Regions from separate parts of the Streptomyces sp. NPDC018000 genome, predicted to be linked through region 1. Evidence: predicted binding sites of a transcription regulator. Region 1 holds the regulator's gene; the other holds the start of a gene.
The links. The regulator HrcA, encoded in region 1, represses chaperone genes, less so after heat shock. The targets are predictions, from matches to a motif close to TTNGCACTCNGNNNNNCNGAGTGCNAA.
Positions count from the first base shown of each region.

Region 1 (10,598 bases):
GCTCGGGATCTTCGACGACGTCGCGTACGAGAGTCAGAGCTTCGAGCTGGCGCCCGGCGACAGTCTGCTGTGTGTCACGGACGGCGTGACGGAGCGGCGCTCCGGGGCGCTGATGTTCGACGACGGGGACGGTCTGGCCCGGGCGCTGGCCGACTGTGCCGGACTGTCGGCGGACGGGATCGCGGACCGGATCAAGCGGGCCGTGCACGAATTCGCCGAGCGGCCGCCGGACGACGATCTGGCACTGCTGGTGTTGCAGGCGGGGTGAGGAGAGACGGGCGGCCGGCTGGGACGGGAGGGCGGTGCGGTCCATGGGGTCCGGTGGCCGTGATCTCGGGCGTGGCCCGCAGATCCCGGGCGGCGAGTGACAATGGGCGGTATGCCTTCCGTACTGCCCGATGGTGAGCCCGTACCCGACGACGGGGCGCTGCCCCGCCATGCCCTGGAAGGCGCCGCCGACCGGCCGCTCGGCTTCTACCTGCATGTGCCGTACTGCGCGACCCGCTGCGGCTACTGCGACTTCAACACGTACACCGCGACCGAGCTGCGCGGCTCCGGCGGTGCGCTGGCCTCCCGGGACAACTACGCCGCCCATCTGATCGGCGAGGTCCACCAGGCTCGCAAGGTCCTCGGCGACAACCCGCGGCCGGTCCGTACGGTCTTCGTCGGCGGCGGCACGCCGACCCTGCTGGCTGCCGGAGACCTGGTACGGATGCTGGGGGCGATCCGCGACGAGTTCGGGCTCGCGGACGATGCCGAGATCACCACCGAGGCCAACCCGGAGTCCGTCGGTCCGGCGTATCTGGCCGAGCTGCGCGAAGGCGGCTTCAACCGGATCTCGTTCGGGATGCAGAGCGCGCGGCAGCATGTGCTGAAGATCCTGGACCGTACGCATACGCCGGGGCGGCCCGAGGCGTGTGTCGCCGAGGCCCGGCAGGCGGGCTTCGAGCATGTCAACCTCGATCTGATCTACGGCACGCCCGGGGAGTCCGACGACGACTGGCGGGCCTCGCTGGACGCGGCGATCGGTGCGGGACCGGACCATGTGTCCGCGTACGCGCTGATCGTCGAGGAGGGGACGCAGCTGGCCCGGCGGATCAGGCGCGGCGAGATCCCGATGACCGATGACGACGCCCATGCGGACCGGTACCTGATCGCGGACGAGGCGATGACCGCGGCGGGCTTCTCCTGGTACGAGGTGTCGAACTGGGCCCGTACGCCCGAGGGCCGGTGCCTGCACAACGAGCTGTACTGGCGCGGCGCCGACTGGTGGGGCGCCGGTCCCGGGGCGCACAGCCATGTCGGCGGGGTGCGCTGGTGGAACGTGAAGCATCCGGGAGCGTACGCGCAGGCTCTGGCCGAGGGGCGGTCGCCGGGGGCCGGCCGCGAGATCCTTTCCGCGGAGGACCGGCGGGTCGAGCGGATCCTGCTGGAGCTGCGGCTCGTGGACGGGTGTCCGTTGTCGCTGCTGGCACCGGCGGGGCTGGCCGCGGCGGGGCGGGCGGTGGAGGACGGTCTGCTGGAGCCGGTGCCGTACGGACAGGGGCGGGCGGTGCTTACGTTGCGGGGGCGGTTGCTGGCGGATGCGGTGGTGCGGGACCTGGTGGACTGAGGGAGGGGCGGGGGTGGTGCGGGTACACCTGCGGCGGGCTTGTCGCTCCGCCCGCCCCTTCCCGTAACCGGGGCTCCGCGCCGAACCGGGCTCCTCGAACGACAGAGGTCCGGAGGCCGGCGGAGAGGCTACTGAGGCGGCGCTGTCACAAAGTCGATCAGGTTCTCCACGGAGCCCAGCAGTGCCGGTTCCAGATCCCGGTACGAGCGCACCGTGGACAGGATTCGCTGCCAGGCCGCGCCCGTGCTCTCCGGCCAGCCCAGCGCGCGGCACACGCCCGTCTTCCAGTCCTGGCCGCGCGGGACCACCGGCCAGGCGGCGATGCCCACGGACGACGGCTTCACCGCCTCCCACACGTCGATGTAGGGGTGGCCGACCACCAGCACGTTCGCGTCGGAGACCTGGGACGCGATCCGGGACTCCTTGGAGCCGGGGACCAGGTGGTCGACCAGGACGCCCAGCCTGGCGTCCGGGCCGGGGGAGAACTCCTGCACGATGGCCGGGAGGTCGTCGATGCCCTCCAGGTACTCGACGACCACGCCCTCGATCCGCAGATCGTCGCCCCAGACCCGCTCGACCAGCTCCGCGTCGTGGCGGCCCTCCACGTAGATCCGGCCCGCCCGCGCGACCCGGGCGCGCGCCCCGGGGACCGCGACCGAACCCGAGGCCGTGCGTGTGGGGCGTACGGGGCCGGCCGCCGACGGGCGTACGAGCGTGACCACCCGGCCCTCCAGCAGGAAGCCGCGCGGCTCCATCGGAAACACCCGGTGCTTGCCGAAGCGGTCCTCCAGGGTCACCGCCGGACCCTGGGCCGTCTTCTCGCAGCGGATCACCGCACCGCAGAATCCGGTGGAGACCTCCTCCACGACCAGATCGGGCTCGGCGGGGACCTCGGGAACGGCGGCGGACTTCTTCCACGGCGGGGTCAGATCCGGCTGGTAGCTGCGCATCGGATGACGATAGGACGACAACACATCACGACACGCCGGAGGGGGCACCTCCCATGCCTTCAGAGCGATGGGGGAGGACGGCCAGTTGGTCGCGCTGGTCCCTGACGAACGCCGCGTCCACCACCGCTCCGTGCCCCGGAACGTACACCGCGTCCTCGCCGCCCAGTGCCAGCAGCCGGTCCAGCGCGGCCGGCCAGCGGGACGGGACGGCGTCCCGTCCCGCCTGCGGTTCGCCGGACTCCTCGACCAGGTCGCCGCAGAGCACCACCGCGGGGGAGCCGGGGACGAGCACCGCCAGATCGTGGCCGCTGTGGGCGGGGCCCACATTCGCCAGCAGCACCTGACGGCCGCCGCCCAGATCGAGCGTCCACTCGTCGCACACCTCGTGGTGCGGCGCCACCAGCGCCTCGGCGGCCTCGGCCGCATCGTGTGCGGACACTCCGTGGCGTACGGCGGAGGCGCGCAGATCGTCCGCCTCGCGCTTCAGCAGCCCGGCCATGCCGGCCGCTCCGTACACCTGGGTGCCGGAGAACGCGGCAGTGCCCAGCACGTGGTCGAAATGGGGGTGGCTGAGTGCGATATGCGTCACCTTCCGGCCCAGCAGGGCCTGTGCCTGGGCCCGAATCTCCGCGCCTTCGCGCAGCGTTGATCCGGTGTCGTAGAGCAGTACTCCATCCGCTCCGACCACCAGTGCGACTGTCGCATCCCATCCGGGCAGGCGACGTCGGCCCACTCCGTGACCAAGTCGCTCCCAGCCGAACTCTTCCCAAGAGGCGTCCATACCGCGACGCTATCCGCAACGACCTGCGCAGTCTCGCAGTAGGGTGGCCGGTCGCCCTTGCTAGGTCCCCACTCGGCCGCCGTACACTGGGCGGGGGATTGCTGGCACTCGTGAGGACCGAGTGCCAGGGGGATTCCTGGGGATGAAGCAGGAACGGCCCGAGAACCACCGAGGAAAGACAGCTGGAGGTGTGCGCGATGCTCAGCGAACGCAGACTCGAAGTGCTGCGCGCCATCGTCCAGGACTATGTCGGCACCGAGGAGCCCGTGGGCTCCAAGGCGCTCACCGAGCGGCACAAGCTGGGGGTCTCCCCGGCCACCGTCCGCAACGACATGGCGGTGCTGGAGGACGAGGGCTTCATCGCCCAGCCCCACACCAGTGCGGGACGCATCCCGACGGACAAGGGGTACCGGCTCTTCGTCGACAAGCTTGCGGGCGTCAAGCCCCTCTCGTCGCCGGAACGCCGTGCCATTCACAATTTCCTCGACGGCGCGGTCGACCTCGACGATGTCGTGGGCCGCACCGTACGGCTGCTGGCGCAGCTGACCCGGCAGGTCGCCGTCGTGCAGTACCCCTCGCTGACCCGGTCGACGGTTCGGCATGTGGAGCTGCTGTCGCTGGCAGCCGCCCGGCTGATGCTCGTACTGATCACGGACACCGGCCGGGTCGAGCAGCGCATGATCGACTGCCCCGCTCCGTTCGGCGAGACCTCTCTCGCCGATCTGCGGGCCCGGCTCAACAGCCGGGTCGTCGGACGCCGTTTCACGGACGTCCCGCAGCTGGTGCAGGATCTGCCGGAATCCTTCGAGAGCGAGGACCGGGGAACCGTGTCCACCGTGCTCTCCACCCTGCTCGAAACCCTCGTCGAGGAGACGGAGGAGCGGCTGATGATCGGCGGCACCTCCAACCTCACCCGCTTCGGGCACGACTTCCCTGTGATGATCCGGCCGGTGCTGGAGGCACTGGAGGAGCAGGTCGTGCTGCTGAAGCTGCTCGGCGAGGCCAAGGACTCGGGCATGACCGTACGGATCGGGCACGAGAACGCCCACGAGGGGCTCAACTCCACGTCCGTCGTCGCGGTCGGCTACGGTTCGGGCGACGAGGCAGTCGCCAAACTCGGCGTGGTCGGACCGACCCGCATGGACTACCCCGGAACGATGGGAGCGGTACGCGCAGTGGCACGTTACGTCGGACAGATCCTGGCGGAGTCGTAAGTGGCCACGGACTACTACGCCGTACTCGGCGTGCGCCGCGACGCATCTCAGGACGAGATCAAGAAGGCATTCCGTCGGCTCGCCCGCGAGCTGCATCCGGATGTGAACCCCGATCCGAAGACCCAGGAGCGGTTCAAGGAGATCAACGCCGCCTACGAGGTGCTGTCGGACCCGCAGAAGAAGCAGGTCTACGACCTCGGCGGCGACCCGCTGTCCGCCTCCGGAGGCGGCGGTGGTGCGGGCGGATTCGGACAGGGTGGCTTCGGCAACTTCTCCGACATCATGGACGCGTTCTTCGGTACGTCGTCGCAGCGCGGACCCCGTTCGCGCACCCGGCGCGGCCAGGACGCGATGATCCGGCTGGAGATCGATCTCGCCGAGGCCGCGTTCGGCACCACCAAGGACATCCAGGTCGACACGGCTGTCGTCTGTGCGACCTGCAGCGGCGAGGGCGCCGCACCCGGCACCTCCGCCCAGACCTGTGACATGTGCCGCGGCCGCGGCGAGGTCTCCCAGGTCACCCGGTCCTTCCTGGGCCAGGTCATGACCTCGCGGCCCTGCCCGCAGTGCCAGGGCTTCGGTACGGTCGTGCCGACCCCGTGCCCGGAGTGCGCCGGTGACGGCCGCATCCGGTCGAGGCGCACGCTCACCGTGAAGATCCCCGCCGGTGTCGACAACGGCACCCGCATCCAGCTCGCGGGCGAGGGCGAGGTCGGCCCCGGCGGCGGCCCGGCCGGCGATCTGTACGTGGAGATCCATGAGCTGCCGCACTCGGTGTTCCAGCGCCGCGGCGACGATCTGCACTGCACGGTCACCATCCCCATGACAGCGGGCGCGCTCGGCACCAAGGTGCCGCTGGAGACTCTCGACGGCCTGGAGGAGGTCGACATCCGGCCCGGCACCCAGTCCGGCCAGTCGGTCCCGCTGCACGGCCGCGGCATCACACACCTGCGGGGCGGCGGGCGTGGCGATCTGATCGTGCATGTCGAGGTGACGACCCCGACGAAGCTGGACCCGGAGCAGGAGCGACTGCTGCGGGAGCTGGCGAAGGTGCGCGGTGAGGAGCGGCCCACCGGCCAGTTCCAGCCCGGGCAGCAGGGGCTGTTCTCCCGGCTGAAGGACGCCTTCAACGGCCGCTGACGGCCCCCGCACACCGTTCCCTGCCGCCGGACGGGCTCGCCTGACGAGCCCGTCCGGCGGCTGAGGACGAAATGGACCGCAGGCCGTGCGCGCCCAGGCGCGCAGGACGTGACACGATGCGGGCATGTCATCCGTGTTGACCGATCTCTGCCGGTATCCGATCGTGCAGGCCCCGATGGCGGGTGGCGGGTCCTGTCCGAGGCTCGTCGCGGCCGTCGCCGAAGCGGGCGGGCTGGGCTTCCTCGCCGCCGGGTACAAGACGGCGGACGGCATGTACAACGAGATCGAACAGCAGCGCGGGCTGACCGGTCGGCCTTTCGGCGTCAATCTGTTCATGCCGCAGCCGCATCTCGCCGACCCGAGCGCCGTCGAGGTGTACCGGCACCAGCTCGCCGACGAGGCCGCCCGGCACGAGACCCCGCTCGACGCCCCGGACTCCGGCGGCGACGACGGCTACGAGGCCAAGCTCGCCATCCTCCTGGAGGACCCGGTCCCGGCGGTCTCGTTCACCTTCGGCTGCCCGACCCGCGACACCATCGACGCGTTCGCCGGAGTCGGCACGTACACGATAGTGACGGTCACCACGCCCGAGGAGGCCCAGGCCGCCCAGTGGGCGGGCGCCGACGCGGTCTGTGTCCAGGGCGTCGAGGCGGGCGGCCACCAGTCCACCCACAGCGACGACCCGCAGACCGACGGCACCGGAATCGGACTGCTCTCCCTGGTGGCCCAGGTCCGCGAGACCGTACAGGTGCCGATCATCGCCGCGGGCGGGCTGATGCGCGGATCCCAGATCGCCGCGGTGCTCGCCGCGGGCGCGGAGGCGGCGCAGCTCGGCACGGCGTTCCTCGTCTGCCCCGAGTCCGGGGCGAATCCACTGCACAAGCAGGCACTGACCAACCCGCTGTTCGTACGGACCGCCCTGACCCGGGCGTTCTCCGGCCGCCCGGCCCGAGGCCTGGTCAACCGCTTCATGCGCGAGCACGGCCCGTACGCCCCCGCCGCCTACCCGCAGGTCCACTATCTGACGGCCGGGCTGCGCAAGGCGGCGGCAAAGGCCGGGGACGCCCAGGGCATGGCACTGTATGCGGGGCAGGGGCACCGGATGGCACGCGAGCTGCCCGCCGGCCGGCTGATCGGACTGCTCGTCGAAGAACTGGACGCCGCACGGGCGGCAGTGAGCACAGGGAGTACGCAGTGACCGCACCGGTCTTCGTCGTCGAACAGGTTCCCGACGGGCCCGAGTTCGTCCTGGAAGGACCCGAGGGACGGCACGCCGTCTCGGTGAAGCGGCTGCACGCCGGTGAGGACGTCGTGCTGACGGACGGCCACGGCCGTTGGACGGAAGGCGTTGTCAGGGCCGCCGAGGGCAAGGACCGGCTCGTGGTCGCCGGCCTGGCGACGGTTCATGAGGAACCGTGGCCCGCACCCCGTATCACCGTCGTCCAGGCCCTGCCCAAGGGCGACCGCGGCGAGGTCGCCGTCGAGACGATGACGGAGACCGGTGTCGACGCGATCGTGCCCTGGCAGGCATCGCGCTGCATCACGCAGTGGAAGGGCGACCGCGGCCTCAAGTCCCTCGCGAAATGGCGCAGCACCGCCCGGGAAGCGGGCAAGCAGTCGCGCCGGGTGCGCTTCCCCGAGGTGGCGGACGCACTGACGACCAAACAGGTCGCCGCGCTTCTGGCCGCGGCGGACTTCGCCGCCGTACTGCACGAGGACTGGGGCTACGGCAGTGAGCCGCTGGCCACCGTTCAGCTCCCCACCCAGGGCGAGATCGTGCTGGTCGTCGGCCCCGAGGGAGGTGTGTCGCCGGACGAACTGGCGGCCTTCACCGCGGCGGGCGCCCGTACCTGCCGGCTCGGAAGGTCCGTCCTGCGCACCTCGACGGCGGGCACGGCGGCGACGGCACTGCTGCTGGGGCGCACCGGCCGCTGGGCGTAACTCGGTGTGCCTGCGCCGCGCCGTTGTGGCCGCAAGTCGTCTACCGTCCCGTGGGGGAACGGTGGGAAGCTGCCCGTATGGGGACATCAAGGGCATGTGTACATCAAGGGTCATGGGGTCAGCGAAGGACCCGTCGCTTTCTGGCCGCGTCCGCACTCGCGGTCGCGGCGGTCGCGGGTGTCGTGGCCTGTGAGCCGACGGGCGGCCTGAACTCCGCATCCATCGCCGTGACCACCGACCTGACCGGCACCAGCACCCTGGAGCGCAACGGGGTCGATGTGCGGTGGCTGAACTGCACGGCCGACATCGACGGGAACCAGGTCGTGGGCGCGTCGCCCTCCGCCTCCGCTTCCGCGCACGGCACCGCGGACGTCGACTGCACCGGAAAGACCGGGAACGGCAAGGACATCACGATCAAGGGCAAGGTCACCCACGAGCTCGACGGGCAGTGTGTGCGGGGAGACCTGACCGCGAAGAGCGGCGGGAAGGTCGTCTTCCGGGCAGATGTGCTCGGCGACTGCAACACCGGCCCGTCGGCCGTCGGGGCGAATCCGCCCCGGGGCGGCGCCAGGCCGACGGTCACCGTGACGGTCACGGTGGCCGAATCGCCCCGGGGCAAGTAACGACCTGGGGGCCGACAGGGAGCGGGCCGCCCGGCGGACTCCGGCAAACCCGGTTCCGCGGAGCACGCCAGCGGCCTAGGGTGATTGATGTGACGCAGCCTGCCTACCTCCGATATCCCCATGTCCAGGGCGATTTGATCGCCTTCACCGCCGAGGACGATGTCTGGCTGGCGCCGCTGGACGGCGGCCGAGCCTGGCGCGTCAGCGCCGACAACCGACCTGTCACCAACCCGCGGATATCTCCCGACGGAACCCGCGTCGCCTGGACGTCCACCCGGGACGGGGCGCCCGAAGTGCACGTCGCACCGGTCGACGGCGGCCCCTCCAAGCGGCTCACGTACTGGGGCGACGCGCGGACCTCCGTACGCGGCTGGACGCCCGAGGGCGACGTACTGGTCATCAGCACCCAGGGGCAGGCATCGCTGCGGCGCAGCTGGGCCAGGGCCGTCCCGGTCGACGGCGGGCCCGCGCGGATCCTGCCGTACGGTCCGGTCGGCTCCCTCGCGTACGGGCCCGGCGGGCGGGTCCTGCTGCTCTCGGCCACCATGGGGCGCGAGGCCGCCGCCTGGAAGCGCTACCGGGGCGGCACCGCGGGCAAGTTGTGGATCGCACAAGAGGGCGCGACCGACGGCCCGGCGGAGTTCGTGCGGCTGCACGAGGACCTCGACGGGAACATCGAATCCCCGATGTGGGTGGGCAGTGGGGACTTCCCTGCCCGAACGGGATCGAGACGCGTCGCTTTCCTCTCCGACCACGAAGGCGTGGGCGCGCTCTACTCCTCGCTCCCCGACGGCTCGGACCTGCGCCGGCACACCGGCATCGAAGGTTTCTACGCCCGCCACGCGACCACCGACGGCACCCGCGTCGGCTACGCCTCGGCCGGTGAACTCTGGCTGCTGGACGACCTCGAAGGCTCTGAGCCCCGCCGTATCGACATCCGGCTCGGCGGCCAGCGAGCCGACCTCCAGCCCCACTCCGTGCACGCCGACAGCCACCTCGACTCCGCGTCCCCGGACCGTACGGGCCGCGGCAGCGCCGTCGGGACGCGCGGTGCCGTCCACTGGGTCACCCACCGCGAGGGCCCGGCCCGCGCGCTCGCCGTCGAACCGGGCGTACGGGCCAGGATGCCCCGCACCTTCCAGGCCGACGGCGACCAGCACGTCGTCTGGGTCACCGACGCCGAGGGCGACGACGCCCTGGAGTGCGCCCCCGCCACCGGCACCGCGCCGGGCGCCGTACCGCGCCGCCTCGCCGCGGGCCGTATCGGCAGGGTCCTCGACCTGGAGGCGGCCCCGGACGGCAGCCGGTTCGCCGTCGCCGCGCACGACGGGCGGGTACTGATCGTCGAGCGGGAGAGCGGCGAGGTCCACGAGGTGGACCGCAGCGAGCACGGCGATGCCTCGGGCCTCGTCTTCTCACCCGACTCCTCCTGGCTCGCCTGGTCGCATCCCGGGCCCGAGCCGCTCAGGCAGCTCAAGCTCGCGCACCTCGCCGATCTGTCGGTCGTCGAGGCCACCCCGCTGCGCTTCCGGGACTTCGCCCCCGCGTTCACCACCGACGGCAAGCACCTCGCGTTCCTCTCCGAGCGCTCCTTCGACCCGGTCTACGACGCCCATGTCTTCGACCTGGCGTTCATCGGCGCCTGCCGTCCGCATCTGCTGACGCTCGCCGCCACCACGCCCTCCCCGTTCGGGCCGCAGCGCCACGGCCGCCCGACCGAGAAGGAGAAGAGCGGCGGCGAGGGCGAGGACAACCCGACCGCGCTGCCCGTCACCCGGATCGACCTCGACGGACTCGCCGACCGGATCGTGCCGCTGCCCGTCGCGGCCGCCAGCTACTCCACGCTGCGCGCCGCGAAGGACGGGCTGCTGTGGCTGAGCCACCCGGTGACCGGGGTGCTGGGTACGAGCGGCGCCACGCCCGACGCCCGCCGGCCCGAGACCGTCCTCGAGCGGTACGACCTGGAGAAGCTGCGCTGCGAGGAACTCGCCTCGGACGTCGGCGGCTTCGCGGTCAGCGGCGACGGCAGGCGGGTCGTCCTGCACGCCCGGGGCAAGCTGCGCGTCGTACCGTCCGACGGCCGTGTCCCGGCCGGCGACGACGACCACGACGGAGGCAGCGACAGCAGCGTCACCGTCGACCTCTCCCGGATCCGCCGGACCCTCGACCCGGCTGCCGAGTGGCGTCAGATGTACGACGAGGCCGGGCGCATCATGCGGGACAACTTCTGGCGCCCCGACATGGGCGGCATCGACTGGGACGGGGTCCTGGACCGCTACCGGCCTGTGCTGGAGCGCGTCGCCACCCACGACGACCTGATCGACCTGCTGTGGGAGG
Region 1 covers NZ_JBIRGM010000001.1:843,072-853,669, forward strand. The annotation lists gene ACH4EW_RS03985 (SpoIIE family protein phosphatase) at 1-268, shown strand, start outside; gene hemW (radical SAM family heme chaperone HemW) at 371-1,612, shown strand; gene ACH4EW_RS03995 (DUF3097 domain-containing protein) at 1,741-2,562, opposite strand; gene ACH4EW_RS04000 (MBL fold metallo-hydrolase) at 2,588-3,343, opposite strand; gene hrcA (heat-inducible transcriptional repressor HrcA) at 3,541-4,557, shown strand; gene dnaJ (molecular chaperone DnaJ) at 4,558-5,697, shown strand; gene ACH4EW_RS04015 (nitronate monooxygenase) at 5,822-6,895, shown strand; gene ACH4EW_RS04020 (16S rRNA (uracil(1498)-N(3))-methyltransferase) at 6,892-7,638, shown strand; gene ACH4EW_RS04025 (hypothetical protein) at 7,866-8,261, shown strand; gene ACH4EW_RS04030 (S41 family peptidase) at 8,351-10,598, shown strand, end outside.

Region 2 (10,598 bases), on a different contig from region 1:
TGGGCAATGCGCTGGGGCTCGGACTGGTCTCGGTCGTCTTCTTCGGCTCGATCGCGGACCGGCCGGCGCCGCAGCAGGTGGGCCCGGCGTTCGCGGAGGCGTTCCAGCACTCGCTGTGGTGGGTGGCCGGGGTGCTCGCAGTGATCTTCCTGGTGATGTTCGCGCTGCCCGCGCGGCCGCGGCAGCACGTGGAGGGCGGCGCCGAGGGCGTGGACACCATGGATGAGCCCGTGGCCGAGCTCGCCAAGGCGCCCGCGCTGACGCCATGATGCCCTGAAGCGCGACGGTGCCCGCACCTCTCGGGGGGTGCGGGCGCCTGCGTGTGTGGGCGCGAGCGGGGTCCATGGCCCCCGGCCCCCGCGAGGTCAGCAGATGCGTGTACGGCTCTCCATGGCTCCGCGTGCGGCGTCCTCGTCGCCGTACACCTCGCACATGTGGCGGCCGTCCGGCGTGGCCGTGTGCTCGACCTCCCACAGACTCGTCTCGCTGCCGTCGAGGAGCAGGAAGGCGTGCTCGTAGAGCGTGAATCCGGCGTCCCGCCCGCCCACCTGGCACTGCCTGCCGAAGACCTGGGTGATGTGGTGGGCGAAGGCGGCGCGCAGCAGCCGGGCGGTCTCCTCGCCGGGGCCGTCGCTGTTCTCGGCGCGGCGCAGGACGCGACGGGCGTGGTCGGCGGAATTGTCCGGGGCGTACATCCGGGGCAGGGGGACCGGGGGAGTCGCCATCAGGGCCGTGAGTATCTCCAGGTCGCCCTGCGGCCCGTCGTCCCCGAACACCGGGACCTCACCGAAGCCGCCGGTCAGCCGGGCAGCGGCGATATGGACATCGGCCTCTTCGTCGTACAACTCGTGGTGCCGGAGGTCGGACTCCGCCCGGGTCCGCGGGACCCTTGCGCCCCGCGGACCGCTGTGCACCAGCTCCCACAGGGTGAAGGGGGTGCCGTCGGACAGCAGATAGGTGTGCCGGTAGGTCTCGCGGTGGAGTACGGAACTGTGGTGCGAGGAGTGCAGGGAACTGCTGTGGGCGAGCGCGGTACCGAGTCTCTCGACCGTGCTGTCGGGCAGGTCGAAAGAGTTGAGTGCCCGCCGCAGGAGTCGCTCGAGGTGCTGCTCGGTTGTCTCGTACGGATCGCTCAAGGTGGTGTCTCCAGGCCGTCGCCGCGTGTTACTTGGTGCGTGCTTAACGTAGTCCCTGCGTCCGGGATTGCGACCGGGGTTCAGGAAAACGTATGACACACGCAGATGGTTCCTGGCGGTTCGTCCGAACTTCCTTACCCGGCAGGCGAGTCGGGGTCCGGGTGCCCGAGGGGCGGCCGGGAGAGCTGCCCGCGTGCGTCGTAGAGATCGCTGTACGCGGGGTAGCTGCCACCGCCGAGGCCGCAGTCGATGCTCTGAGCTGCCCGAACGGCCTTCACGATGGCACGGGTCAGGGCGTCCGCTCCGGCCGTCAGCAGGTCGTTGAGCGCGATCGGGTTCTGTGGATCCAGCGGCCGGGCGCCGGTGGCCAGCGCGAAAACGGTGTCCCCGTCGGTCAGCAGATGTACGGGGCGGACGGCGCGCGCCAGTCCGTCGTGCGCCGTACCCGCGAGCTTCTGCGCCTGGGCCCGGGTGAGATCGGCATCCGTGGCGACGACGGCGAGCGTGGTGTTGAGCGGGGGCCCTGCGTTCGTCTCCCTTGCCTCGGCCAGGCGCTGCTGCGCCGCCCGGTGGACCTCGGGCGCGGGGTGCACCGGTGGTTCGGCGGCGCCGTACTCCCCGTACAGCACTCCGGTACGCGGATCGACGACCGAACCCGCCGCGTTCACCACGACGAGCGCGCCCACCGTGGTCCCGGACGCCAGCCGTATGCTCGCCGTGCCCACCCCGCCCTTGAGCTGCCCGGCAACCGCGCCCGTGCCGGCGCCGACGCCCCCCTCGACGACCGGCGCCCCCGGCTCCGTACCCGCCGCGTCCTCCACCGCCGCGCGGCCGGTCGAGGCGTCCGGGCGGGCCCGCCAGTCACCGCCCCGCCCCAGGTCGAAGATGCACGCGGCGGGGACCACCGGCACCACTTGCGCCGGATCGGGGCCGACCCGCACCCCGCGTCCCTGTTCCTCCAGCCAGGCCATCACACCGGACGCCGCATCCAGGCCGTACGCGCTGCCGCCCGTCAGGACGACGGCATCGATGCGCTGCACCAGATTGCGCGGATCGAGCGCGTCCGTCTCCCGGGTGCCGGGGCCGCCGCCGCGTACGTCCACGGCCGCGACCGCACCGCCCTCGGGGGCGAGGACCACGGTGGTGCCGCTGAGTGCGCCCGAGCCCGCCACCTGAGCATGGCCGACGCGCAGCCCGGCGACATCGGTCAGCGCATCGAGCGGCCCGGACGTCATGGGCGATGCGCGCTGCGCGGCAGAGAGATCCGTCGGCTTCCGGGGTTCTTCCGTCACTGCGTGCTCCTCACTGGACTCACCACTGGCGGCTCACGGCTCGCCGTCTGTGTGTTCACTCCACCACAGCGGGCCGTGGGGACGGCGCGACCCTGACGGCCGCGGTCGCCGCCGGCGCGGGCCAGGATGGCCGGCGCGGCCACGGAGCGGCAGGCCACCGCGTCCGGGGGAAATTCTTGTGAACACATTCACAAACGAACGAGGGTCCAAAGTCCCTGGAGAAGTCGCAGGTCAGCGCGGCTGTGTCGGATCAGGTCCGATATCTGACGGGGACCTTGGGCCCTTCGGCAGGGACCATCGCGGGCCCGGCACTGCGGAAATCGGGAGTGCAATGTACGCAGCGGCATTGAGGCGCACGGACGATCTCGGAAGGTGCGGGCCATGACGGCGACTGCGGCAGAGGCGACGACGGACAGCGGGGCCTGGAGCGGCTTCGACGCGTACACACCCGAGATCCGGGCCCGCCGCGACGCGGCGCGGTCGACTTCGGATACGCAGTCAACTTCGTGCGGCTGACCCGCGAGCAGCAACTGGACGTCATCAACCGCACCTTCCGCGGCTCGCTCTGATCCTCCCCGATCGCCCCGAGCCCTCTGAACCGCGCGGCGTCGGGAGCCCATCCCCCGCAGGGCCCCGGCGTCGCGCATTCCGCACCCGCCGCGTCAGACCACTGAACGCCCTGCTCGCACAGGAGGCCCTGCCATGGCCGCACTCCTCGACAACGCCGACAACGCCAGCAACATCGACAACGCCGACAACGCCGACATCGCCGGCGACATCGACAACCTCGGCATGTCCGTGACTCCGGCGGGTGCGGCCACCCGTCGGCCGATCTCCGGATCGGTCCATTCCTGGGACCTGTCGACGGGCGTCGACGGCCCCGGCACCCGCTTCGTCGCTTTCCTGACCGGCTGTCCACTGGCCTGCCTCTACTGCCACAACCCCGACTCCCTGCGGATGCGCAGCGGCACCCGGATGTCCGCGGACCGCCTCGTCGCCGAAGCGGGCAAGTACGTGACGTTCATCCGGGCCGCGGGCGGCGGTGTCACCATCAGCGGCGGCGAACCACTGATGCAGCCGGTCTTCGCCGGTGAGCTCTTCCACCGCTTCAAGCACGGGCTGGGGCTGCACACCGCCCTGGACACCTCCGGCTTTCTGGGCGCCCGCGCCACCGACGCCCTGCTGCGCGACGTCGATCTGGTCCTGCTCGACATCAAGTCCTGGGACCGAGCCACGTACCGCAAGGTCACCGGCCGCCCGCTGGAGCCGACCCTGGACTTCGCCCGCCGCCTCGCCGACCTCGGCAAAGAAGTGCACGTCCGATTCGTACTCGTGCCGGGACTGACCGACGCCCCGGCCAACGTCGACGGTGTCGCCTCCTTCGCCGCATCCCTCGGCAATGTCTCCCGTGTCGATGTCCTTCCCTTCCACAAGCTCGGCGAGGCGAAGTGGCAGGCACTGGGCAAGCCCTTCACCCTGCGCGACACCCCGTCACCCACCCCCGAACAGACCGCCTCGGCCCGCGAGATCTTCGCGTCCCACGGACTGCGAGCCGTCTGACGTACTTCGAGCCGCCGTCGGCCTTCGAGCCGGAGCGAGGTGCGCACAGGCGTCGCCAGCGCTGACCAGGGCCGTACCCTTGAGATATGAGCACCGCCCCCGCCCCCGGCCCGCGCGATTCGAAGCCGACCCAGCCGGAACAGAGGAAACCCGAACCGGCTCTGATCTTCGACGATCCGCTGGACCAGCAGTCCGCGGACGATACGGACCGGGGGTGGGGCGAGCGGGCCCCGGCCCGCGGGAGCGCCGCCGATCTGGCGCGCTTTCTCGACGAGAAGCCGCCCCACCACATCTGAGCCCTGCTCCGTGGTGGTCCGACGACGCTGCCGCCGGTCCTCCTGCCGCGCGTCCCGCACCCAATTCACGCCGTTGATCAGGCGACGTGACAGCTCATCAGTGCTCATCAGCACAGGGTCACCGCCAGCCTGGCCGAGATACCCGCACCGGCCAGCGCCGCTGCCGTGCCTCGGGGGACGGACAGCACGATCAGCGCGCCGTTCTCCGCGAGACCTTCGGCCGTGGCCTGCGGTACATCTGCCACCCGTGCGCCCTTCGCCAGCACCCGGGCATCGGCCCCGGTCCCCTCGGCGGCGATCACATCGACGCGGTCCCCCGGCCGTAACAACCGCACAGTCCCCGCATCCGCGATCCGGACCGGCGCGGACACCAGCGGAACCGGTCGGCGCGCCCGTTCCGGCGCCGCCCCGGCCGTACCCCCTGTCCCTGCCCCATGCGCCGTATTGCCGCCCGAGTCGCCCCCGCCCAGCCCCGTCGCGGCCAGCGCGGCAGCCGTCAGGGCCAGCCCGGCGGCCGTCAGGGCCAGCCCGGCGGCCAGAGCCCGGCGCTGCCGCCACAAAGCTCGCCGCAACCGGCGCCCCCCACCCCCGCGCACCCGCAACGGCTCGAACGCGGGCACGCCTGTGGGTGGGGGAGCCGACGCCGGAGGTCCCGGATCCGTCGGACACATCTGCCCAGCAACCGAAGTGAAACGTTCAGAGGAAACAGACGGGAGCGACGGGTACATGGCCAACACCACCTGCCGTGAGGAGTTTTGGACGAACATCCCTCACGATCCACCGCCCACGACTTTCCCGCCGAAGACTGTGGATGGCCCCGGCGTTGTGGACAACTCCGTCACCCACCTGCGCCGCAACCGTCACCACCACGTCGCAACCGTCACCCGCCTACCCTGCTAAGGAAGCTCGATGCCCGTCTCGAGCCCGTCCAGCGCATGCGAGCACGTGCAGTCGCGGTCCGCCTCCGCGGGCAGCGCGGCCACCACGTCGAAGAGCACCGTACGCAGCCGGTCCACGTTGGCCGCGAACACCTTCAGCACCTCCCCGTGCGAGACACCCTCCCCGGCCTCCGCGCCCGCGTCGAGGTCCGTCACCAGCGTCATCGTCGTGTAGCAGAGGCCCAGTTCACGGGCGAGGACCGCCTCCGGGTGCCCGGTCATCCCCACCACCGACCAGCCCATCGCCGCATGCCAGCGCGATTCCGCCCGGGTCGAGAAGCGCGGCCCCTCGACGACCACCAGTGTCCCGCCGTCCACCGGCTCCCAGCTCTTTGCGCGAGCCGCCGCCAGCGCGGCCCTGCGCCCATCGGGGCAGTACGGATCGGCGAAGCCCAGATGCAGGACGTTCGGCTCCGCGCCATCGGCCCGGGTCTCCCCGTCGTAGTACGTCTGTGCCCGGGCCTTGGTGCGGTCCACCAGCTGGTCGGGCACGAGCAGGGTGCCCGGCCCGTACTCCGGACGCAGGCCGCCCACCGCGCACGGGCCGAGCACCTGACGTACGCCGACGGAGCGCAGCGCCCACAGGTTGGCCCGGTAGTTGATGCGGTGCGGCGGCAGATGGTGGCCGCGTCCGTGGCGGGGCAGGAAGGCCACCCGGCGGCCGCCCACCTCGCCGAGGAACAGGGAGTCACTCGGCTGCCCGTACGGGGTGTCCACACGCACCTCTGTGACGTCCTCCAGGAAGGAGTACAAGCCCGAGCCGCCGATGACACCGATCTCTGCGTTCGCCATGTGATCACATTAGCGGCGCGAGAAACGCCGGGGACCCCGCCGAACAAATCGGCGGGGTCCCCGGGGAAGTGCGGTTTCGGCTCAGGCTGCCGACGTACCACTCGTCGAGGACGACGAGGAGGACGAAGAAGAAGACGCGGCGGACGAGGAGGAAGCGGACGACTTCGTGTCCGACCCCGCAGATGACGATGAATCCGACGAAGCGGAACCGGACGCCTTCGCCGAGGCCGACGCCGGCGTGCTGCTCGACGAGGAGCCCCGGCTGTCGTTCCGGTAGAAGCCGGAACCCTTGAAGACAATGCCGACCGCCGAGAACACCTTCTTCAGGCGTCCCTCGCAGCTCGGGCACACGGTGAGGGCATCATCGGTAAACTTCTGCACCGCCTCAAGGCCCTCGCCACATTCGGTGCACTGGTACTGATAGGTCGGCACTTGTCTTCCTCCTGGCACTCTCACTCGATGAGTGCTAACAGTCGTCAATGGTAGCCGCTGCGGGCCGCTGTTTGCAGTAATGTCTGTCACCTGCCCGGAGGGCAGCGGTCAGGGCTTGGCCGTCATGAGGGCCGCCGGCCTGAGTGAAAAGCTGCCACATTATGTGGCGGAGGAGTCACACTGACGTATTCCGCTGATGCGAGCGTACGAATCGTCACTCTTTGGCCGCGACAGGATCGCGGTAAACCGCGCCGCGTGCGGCCGTGATGGTCGCGCGGGCCGGTGTCAGTCTCGAACGCAGTGCCACCAAGGTGACCAGCGCCAGTACGGTCCCCACAAGCGGCACCACAAAACCGGCGCTCGCGCCGTGGGCGTCGGCGAGCCGCCCGGCGACCGTCACCGCGGCCGCCTGGCCGAGGGCGACCGAGCCCGTCAGCCAGGTGAACGCCTCGGTCCGGGCGGACCCCGGCACCAGCGACTCGACCAGCGTGTAGCCGCTGATCAGGGCCGGCGCGATGGAGAGCCCGACCAGCAGTCCGAGCCCGGCCAGCAGGGGCACGGAGTGCACCGCCCACAGTCCGGACGCGGTCACGGTCAGTGCCGCGTACCCGACGATCAGGCGGCGTCGCGGCCCGCTCCTCCAGGCGATGGCGCCGCAGGCGATCCCGGCCAGCATGTTGCCGGCCGCGAAGACCCCGTACAGCAGACCGTTCGCCCCGGGCCGGCCGATTTCCTCGGTGAAGGCGGTCAGCGAGACCTGCATGCCGCCGAAGACCGCGCCGATTCCCAGGAAGGCCACCGCGAGCACCCGTACACCCGGTACGGACAGGGCGGACGCATGCCGCTGGGAGGTGCCGGACGCGGTGCTGCGCACCGCGGGCTGGGTGCGGCTCTGCGCGGCGAAGAGCAGTCCACCGGCCAGAGTCAGCCCGGCCTCCGTGATCAGACCGGCCGCCGGGTGCACTCCCGTGCACAGTGCGGTGGCGAGCACCGGGCCGATGACGAAGGTGAACTCGTCCGTCACCGATTCGAAGGCGGCCGCGGTGGACATCAGCGGCGACGCCTCGCGGCCCGGTGCCGCGCCCAGTACGGCCGCCCAGCGGGCCCGTACCATCGGCCCGATCTGCGGAACGGACGCACCCGTCGGCACGGCCGCCGCGAACAGGGCCCACAGGGGCGCGTTCGCCAGCGCCAGCGCCGTCAGCGCGGATACGGACGCCGCGTGCACCAGGACACCGGGCAGCAGCACGGCGCGCTGGCCGAAACGGTCGGCGAGTTTGCCGGTCTGCGGTGCGAACAATGCCATGGAGACACCGGTCACGGCGGCGACGGAGCCCGCGCTGCCGTACGAGCCGGTGGTGTGCTGAACCAGTAGCACGATGCCGATCGTCAGCATCGCGAAGGGCTGCCGTGCGGCGAAGCCCGGCAGGAGAAACGTCCACGCACCAGGGGTGCGCAGCAACTGCCCGTAACCGGGGCGGTCGGAGACCGTGGACGCCACGGTCCATGCCTTTCTGCCGCCTGGTGGCCGAGCTCCCGCAGGTCCGGGCCGGCACAGGTGGTGCGGGCTCGTGCGGGTGCTGCCGAGAGCTGTCCTCTTCGCGCGGGACTGCGGTAGATGCCGGGCGCTCAGCAGAGGCGGAGGACGCCACGACCGCCATACGGTCGCGCCAGCTCTGCATCAGACAGAGTTGGTCGTTCAGGTTGGTCGATCGGGTTGGCCGACCCCGCTCGGGGGGCCGATCAGGTCCCTGCATGATACAGGCGGACGTCCTTGCACACCTCTGGCCGCGATGGTGTGCAAGGCCGTCCGCCCCGGATCGACAGCGTGCGCTCCTGGCTCCCCTCTCAGCGGCGCGTTTTCGGTTCGTCGGCCTTCCCGGGCTTCTTCATGGCCTTCAGCGCGTGCGCCACCTCATGTGCCACATGAGGCCCGGAGAGGCTCTCGCCGCCGTGGCCGCTCGTCCCCAGCCAGCCCGCGAGCTTGCCGCCCTCGCCGACCGCGTGCAGCCGCTCCTCCGCCGCGTCGCGCACCGGGTCGGTGGTCACCACCAGCAGTTCGTCGCCGCGCCGCAGCACGGTCGACGGCGCCGGTACGAAACTCTTCTGGTCCCGCACGACCAGGGTGACCGCGGCCCCGGCGGGCAGCCGCAGCTCCCCGACCTCCACGCCGTGCATCTTCGACTTCGCGGGGATCGCCACCGACAGCAGATGGCCGCGCAGCCGCTCCAGCGGCGCGGACTCGATGCCCAGGTCGGAGGCCTCGGCCGGGTCGTGGGCGATCTTCAGGGCCTTCGCCATCCAGGGGAGGGTCGGTCCCTGGATGAGGGTGTACACGACGACGAGCACGAAGACGATGTTGAAGATCCGGGTGGAGCCCTCGACTCCGGACACCATCGGAATGGTCGCCAGGATGATGGGCACGGCGCCGCGCAGCCCTGCCCAGGACATGAACACCTTCTCCTGCCAGGGCAGCCGGAACGGCGCCAGCGAGATGAAGACCTCCAGCGGACGTGCCACCACGGTCAAGACCAGCCCCACGATGACTGCGGGCCAGAAGTCGTCGTACAGATCGTGCGGGGTGACCAGGAGCCCGAGGAGCACGAACATGCCGATCTGGGCCAGCCAGCCGAGTCCGTCGGCGAAGCCGCGGGTGGCGGGCCAGTGCGGCAGTTTGGCGTTGCCGAGAATCATCGCGGCCAGATAGACGGCGAGGAAACCACTGCCGTGGGCCAGGGCGCCCGCCGCATAGGCGGACACCGCGATCGCCATCACGGCGATCGGATACAGACCGGAGGCGGGCAGCGCCACATGACGCAGTCCGAACGAGCCGAGCCATCCGACGGCGAGACCTATGGCCGCACCGATGGCGAGCTCCAGGGCTATCTCGCCGACCAGTACGTACCAGCTGTCCACCGGCCCCTTGGCCGAGAAGGACACCACCAGGATCACGACGGGCGCGTCGTTGAAGCCGGACTCGGCCTCCAGTACCCCGGTGATCCGGGCGGGCAGCGGCACCTTGCGCAGCACGGAGAAGACCGCGGCGGCATCCGTCGACGAGACGACCGCGCCGATGATCAGCGACTGTTGCCAGTCCAGGCCGACCAGGTAGTGCGCCCCGGCCGCGGTGACGCCGACGCTCACCGCGACGCCGACGACCGAGAGCATCGCGGCAGCCGGCAGTGCGGGTTTGATGTCTTTCCACTTCGTGCCCAGGCCACCCTCGGCGAGGATCACGACAAGTGAGGCATAGCCGATCACCTGGGTCAGTTCCGCATTGTCGAACTTGACGTCGAAGATGCCGTCCTGCCCTATGACGATCCCGATGCCGAGGTACAGGAGCAGGCTGGGGAGCCCGCTGCGGGACGAGATGCGCACCGCCGCCACGGCGACGAGCAGGACGAGTGAGCAGACGAGCAGGAGTTCGTTGAGCGTGTGGACAGTCAGTGGCCGTTCCTTCCCTGCGTACGTCTGCCGAATCCGACTTTCGGCATCGGCCGTTGGCGGCCGTTACTTCGTTACCTTACCTAATCTTTAACGTTTTCTTGACGCACTCGATCGTTCGTACGACCACTGTGCGATTCGAGCCATCCCGATGCCGCGTCAGAGCCGCTCCCGCGCTGCGCCTATGGTTGCTCCTGCACTCCCAGGACCACCTGCCCCTCGAAGGACAGCGATGCCCGCCAACACAACCGCCCCTTCCGGCGCCACCGGCTCCGCCGGTGGGAAGACCGGCAAAAAGAAGGGGCGACGTGCCCGCCTGATCGTGATCGTCCTGGTGCTGGCGCTTGTCGCGGGTATCGGTTACGGCGCGTTCTGGTCCGTATCGACCGTGCGGGCCTCGTACCCGCAGACGACCGGTTCCATCAAGCTCGACGGCTTCGACGGCAACGTCGACGTCAAGCGCGACAGCTACGGGATCCCGCAGCTGTACGCGGACACCGACGCCGACCTCTTCCGCGCCCAGGGCTTCGTACAGGCGCAGGACCGCTTCTGGGAGATGGACGTCCGCCGTCATATGACGGCGGGCCGCCTCTCCGAGATGTTCGGCCCCGGACAGGTCGAGACGGACTCCTTCCTGCGCACGCTCGGCTGGCACAAGGTCGCTCAGGAGGAGTACGACAACGTCCTGTCCGCGGACACCAAGAAGAA
Region 2 covers NZ_JBIRGM010000008.1:169,308-179,905, reverse strand. The annotation lists gene ACH4EW_RS19775 (MFS transporter) at 1-269, shown strand, start outside; gene ACH4EW_RS19770 (DUF6227 family protein) at 366-1,136, opposite strand; gene ACH4EW_RS19765 (P1 family peptidase) at 1,271-2,371, opposite strand; gene ACH4EW_RS19760 (hypothetical protein) at 2,810-2,944, shown strand; gene pflA (pyruvate formate-lyase-activating protein) at 3,221-3,988, shown strand; gene ACH4EW_RS19750 (hypothetical protein) at 4,075-4,284, shown strand; gene ACH4EW_RS19745 (hypothetical protein) at 4,392-4,955, opposite strand; gene ACH4EW_RS19740 (S-methyl-5'-thioadenosine phosphorylase) at 5,181-6,014, opposite strand; gene ACH4EW_RS19735 (FmdB family zinc ribbon protein) at 6,096-6,446, opposite strand; gene ACH4EW_RS19730 (MFS transporter) at 6,661-7,947, opposite strand; gene ACH4EW_RS19725 (potassium/proton antiporter) at 8,295-9,833, opposite strand; gene ACH4EW_RS19720 (penicillin acylase family protein) at 10,123-10,598, shown strand, end outside.
Region 2: ACH4EW_RS19735 (FmdB family zinc ribbon protein) is a predicted target of HrcA. The motif match lies at 6,458-6,484, and genes of this name have one in related genera.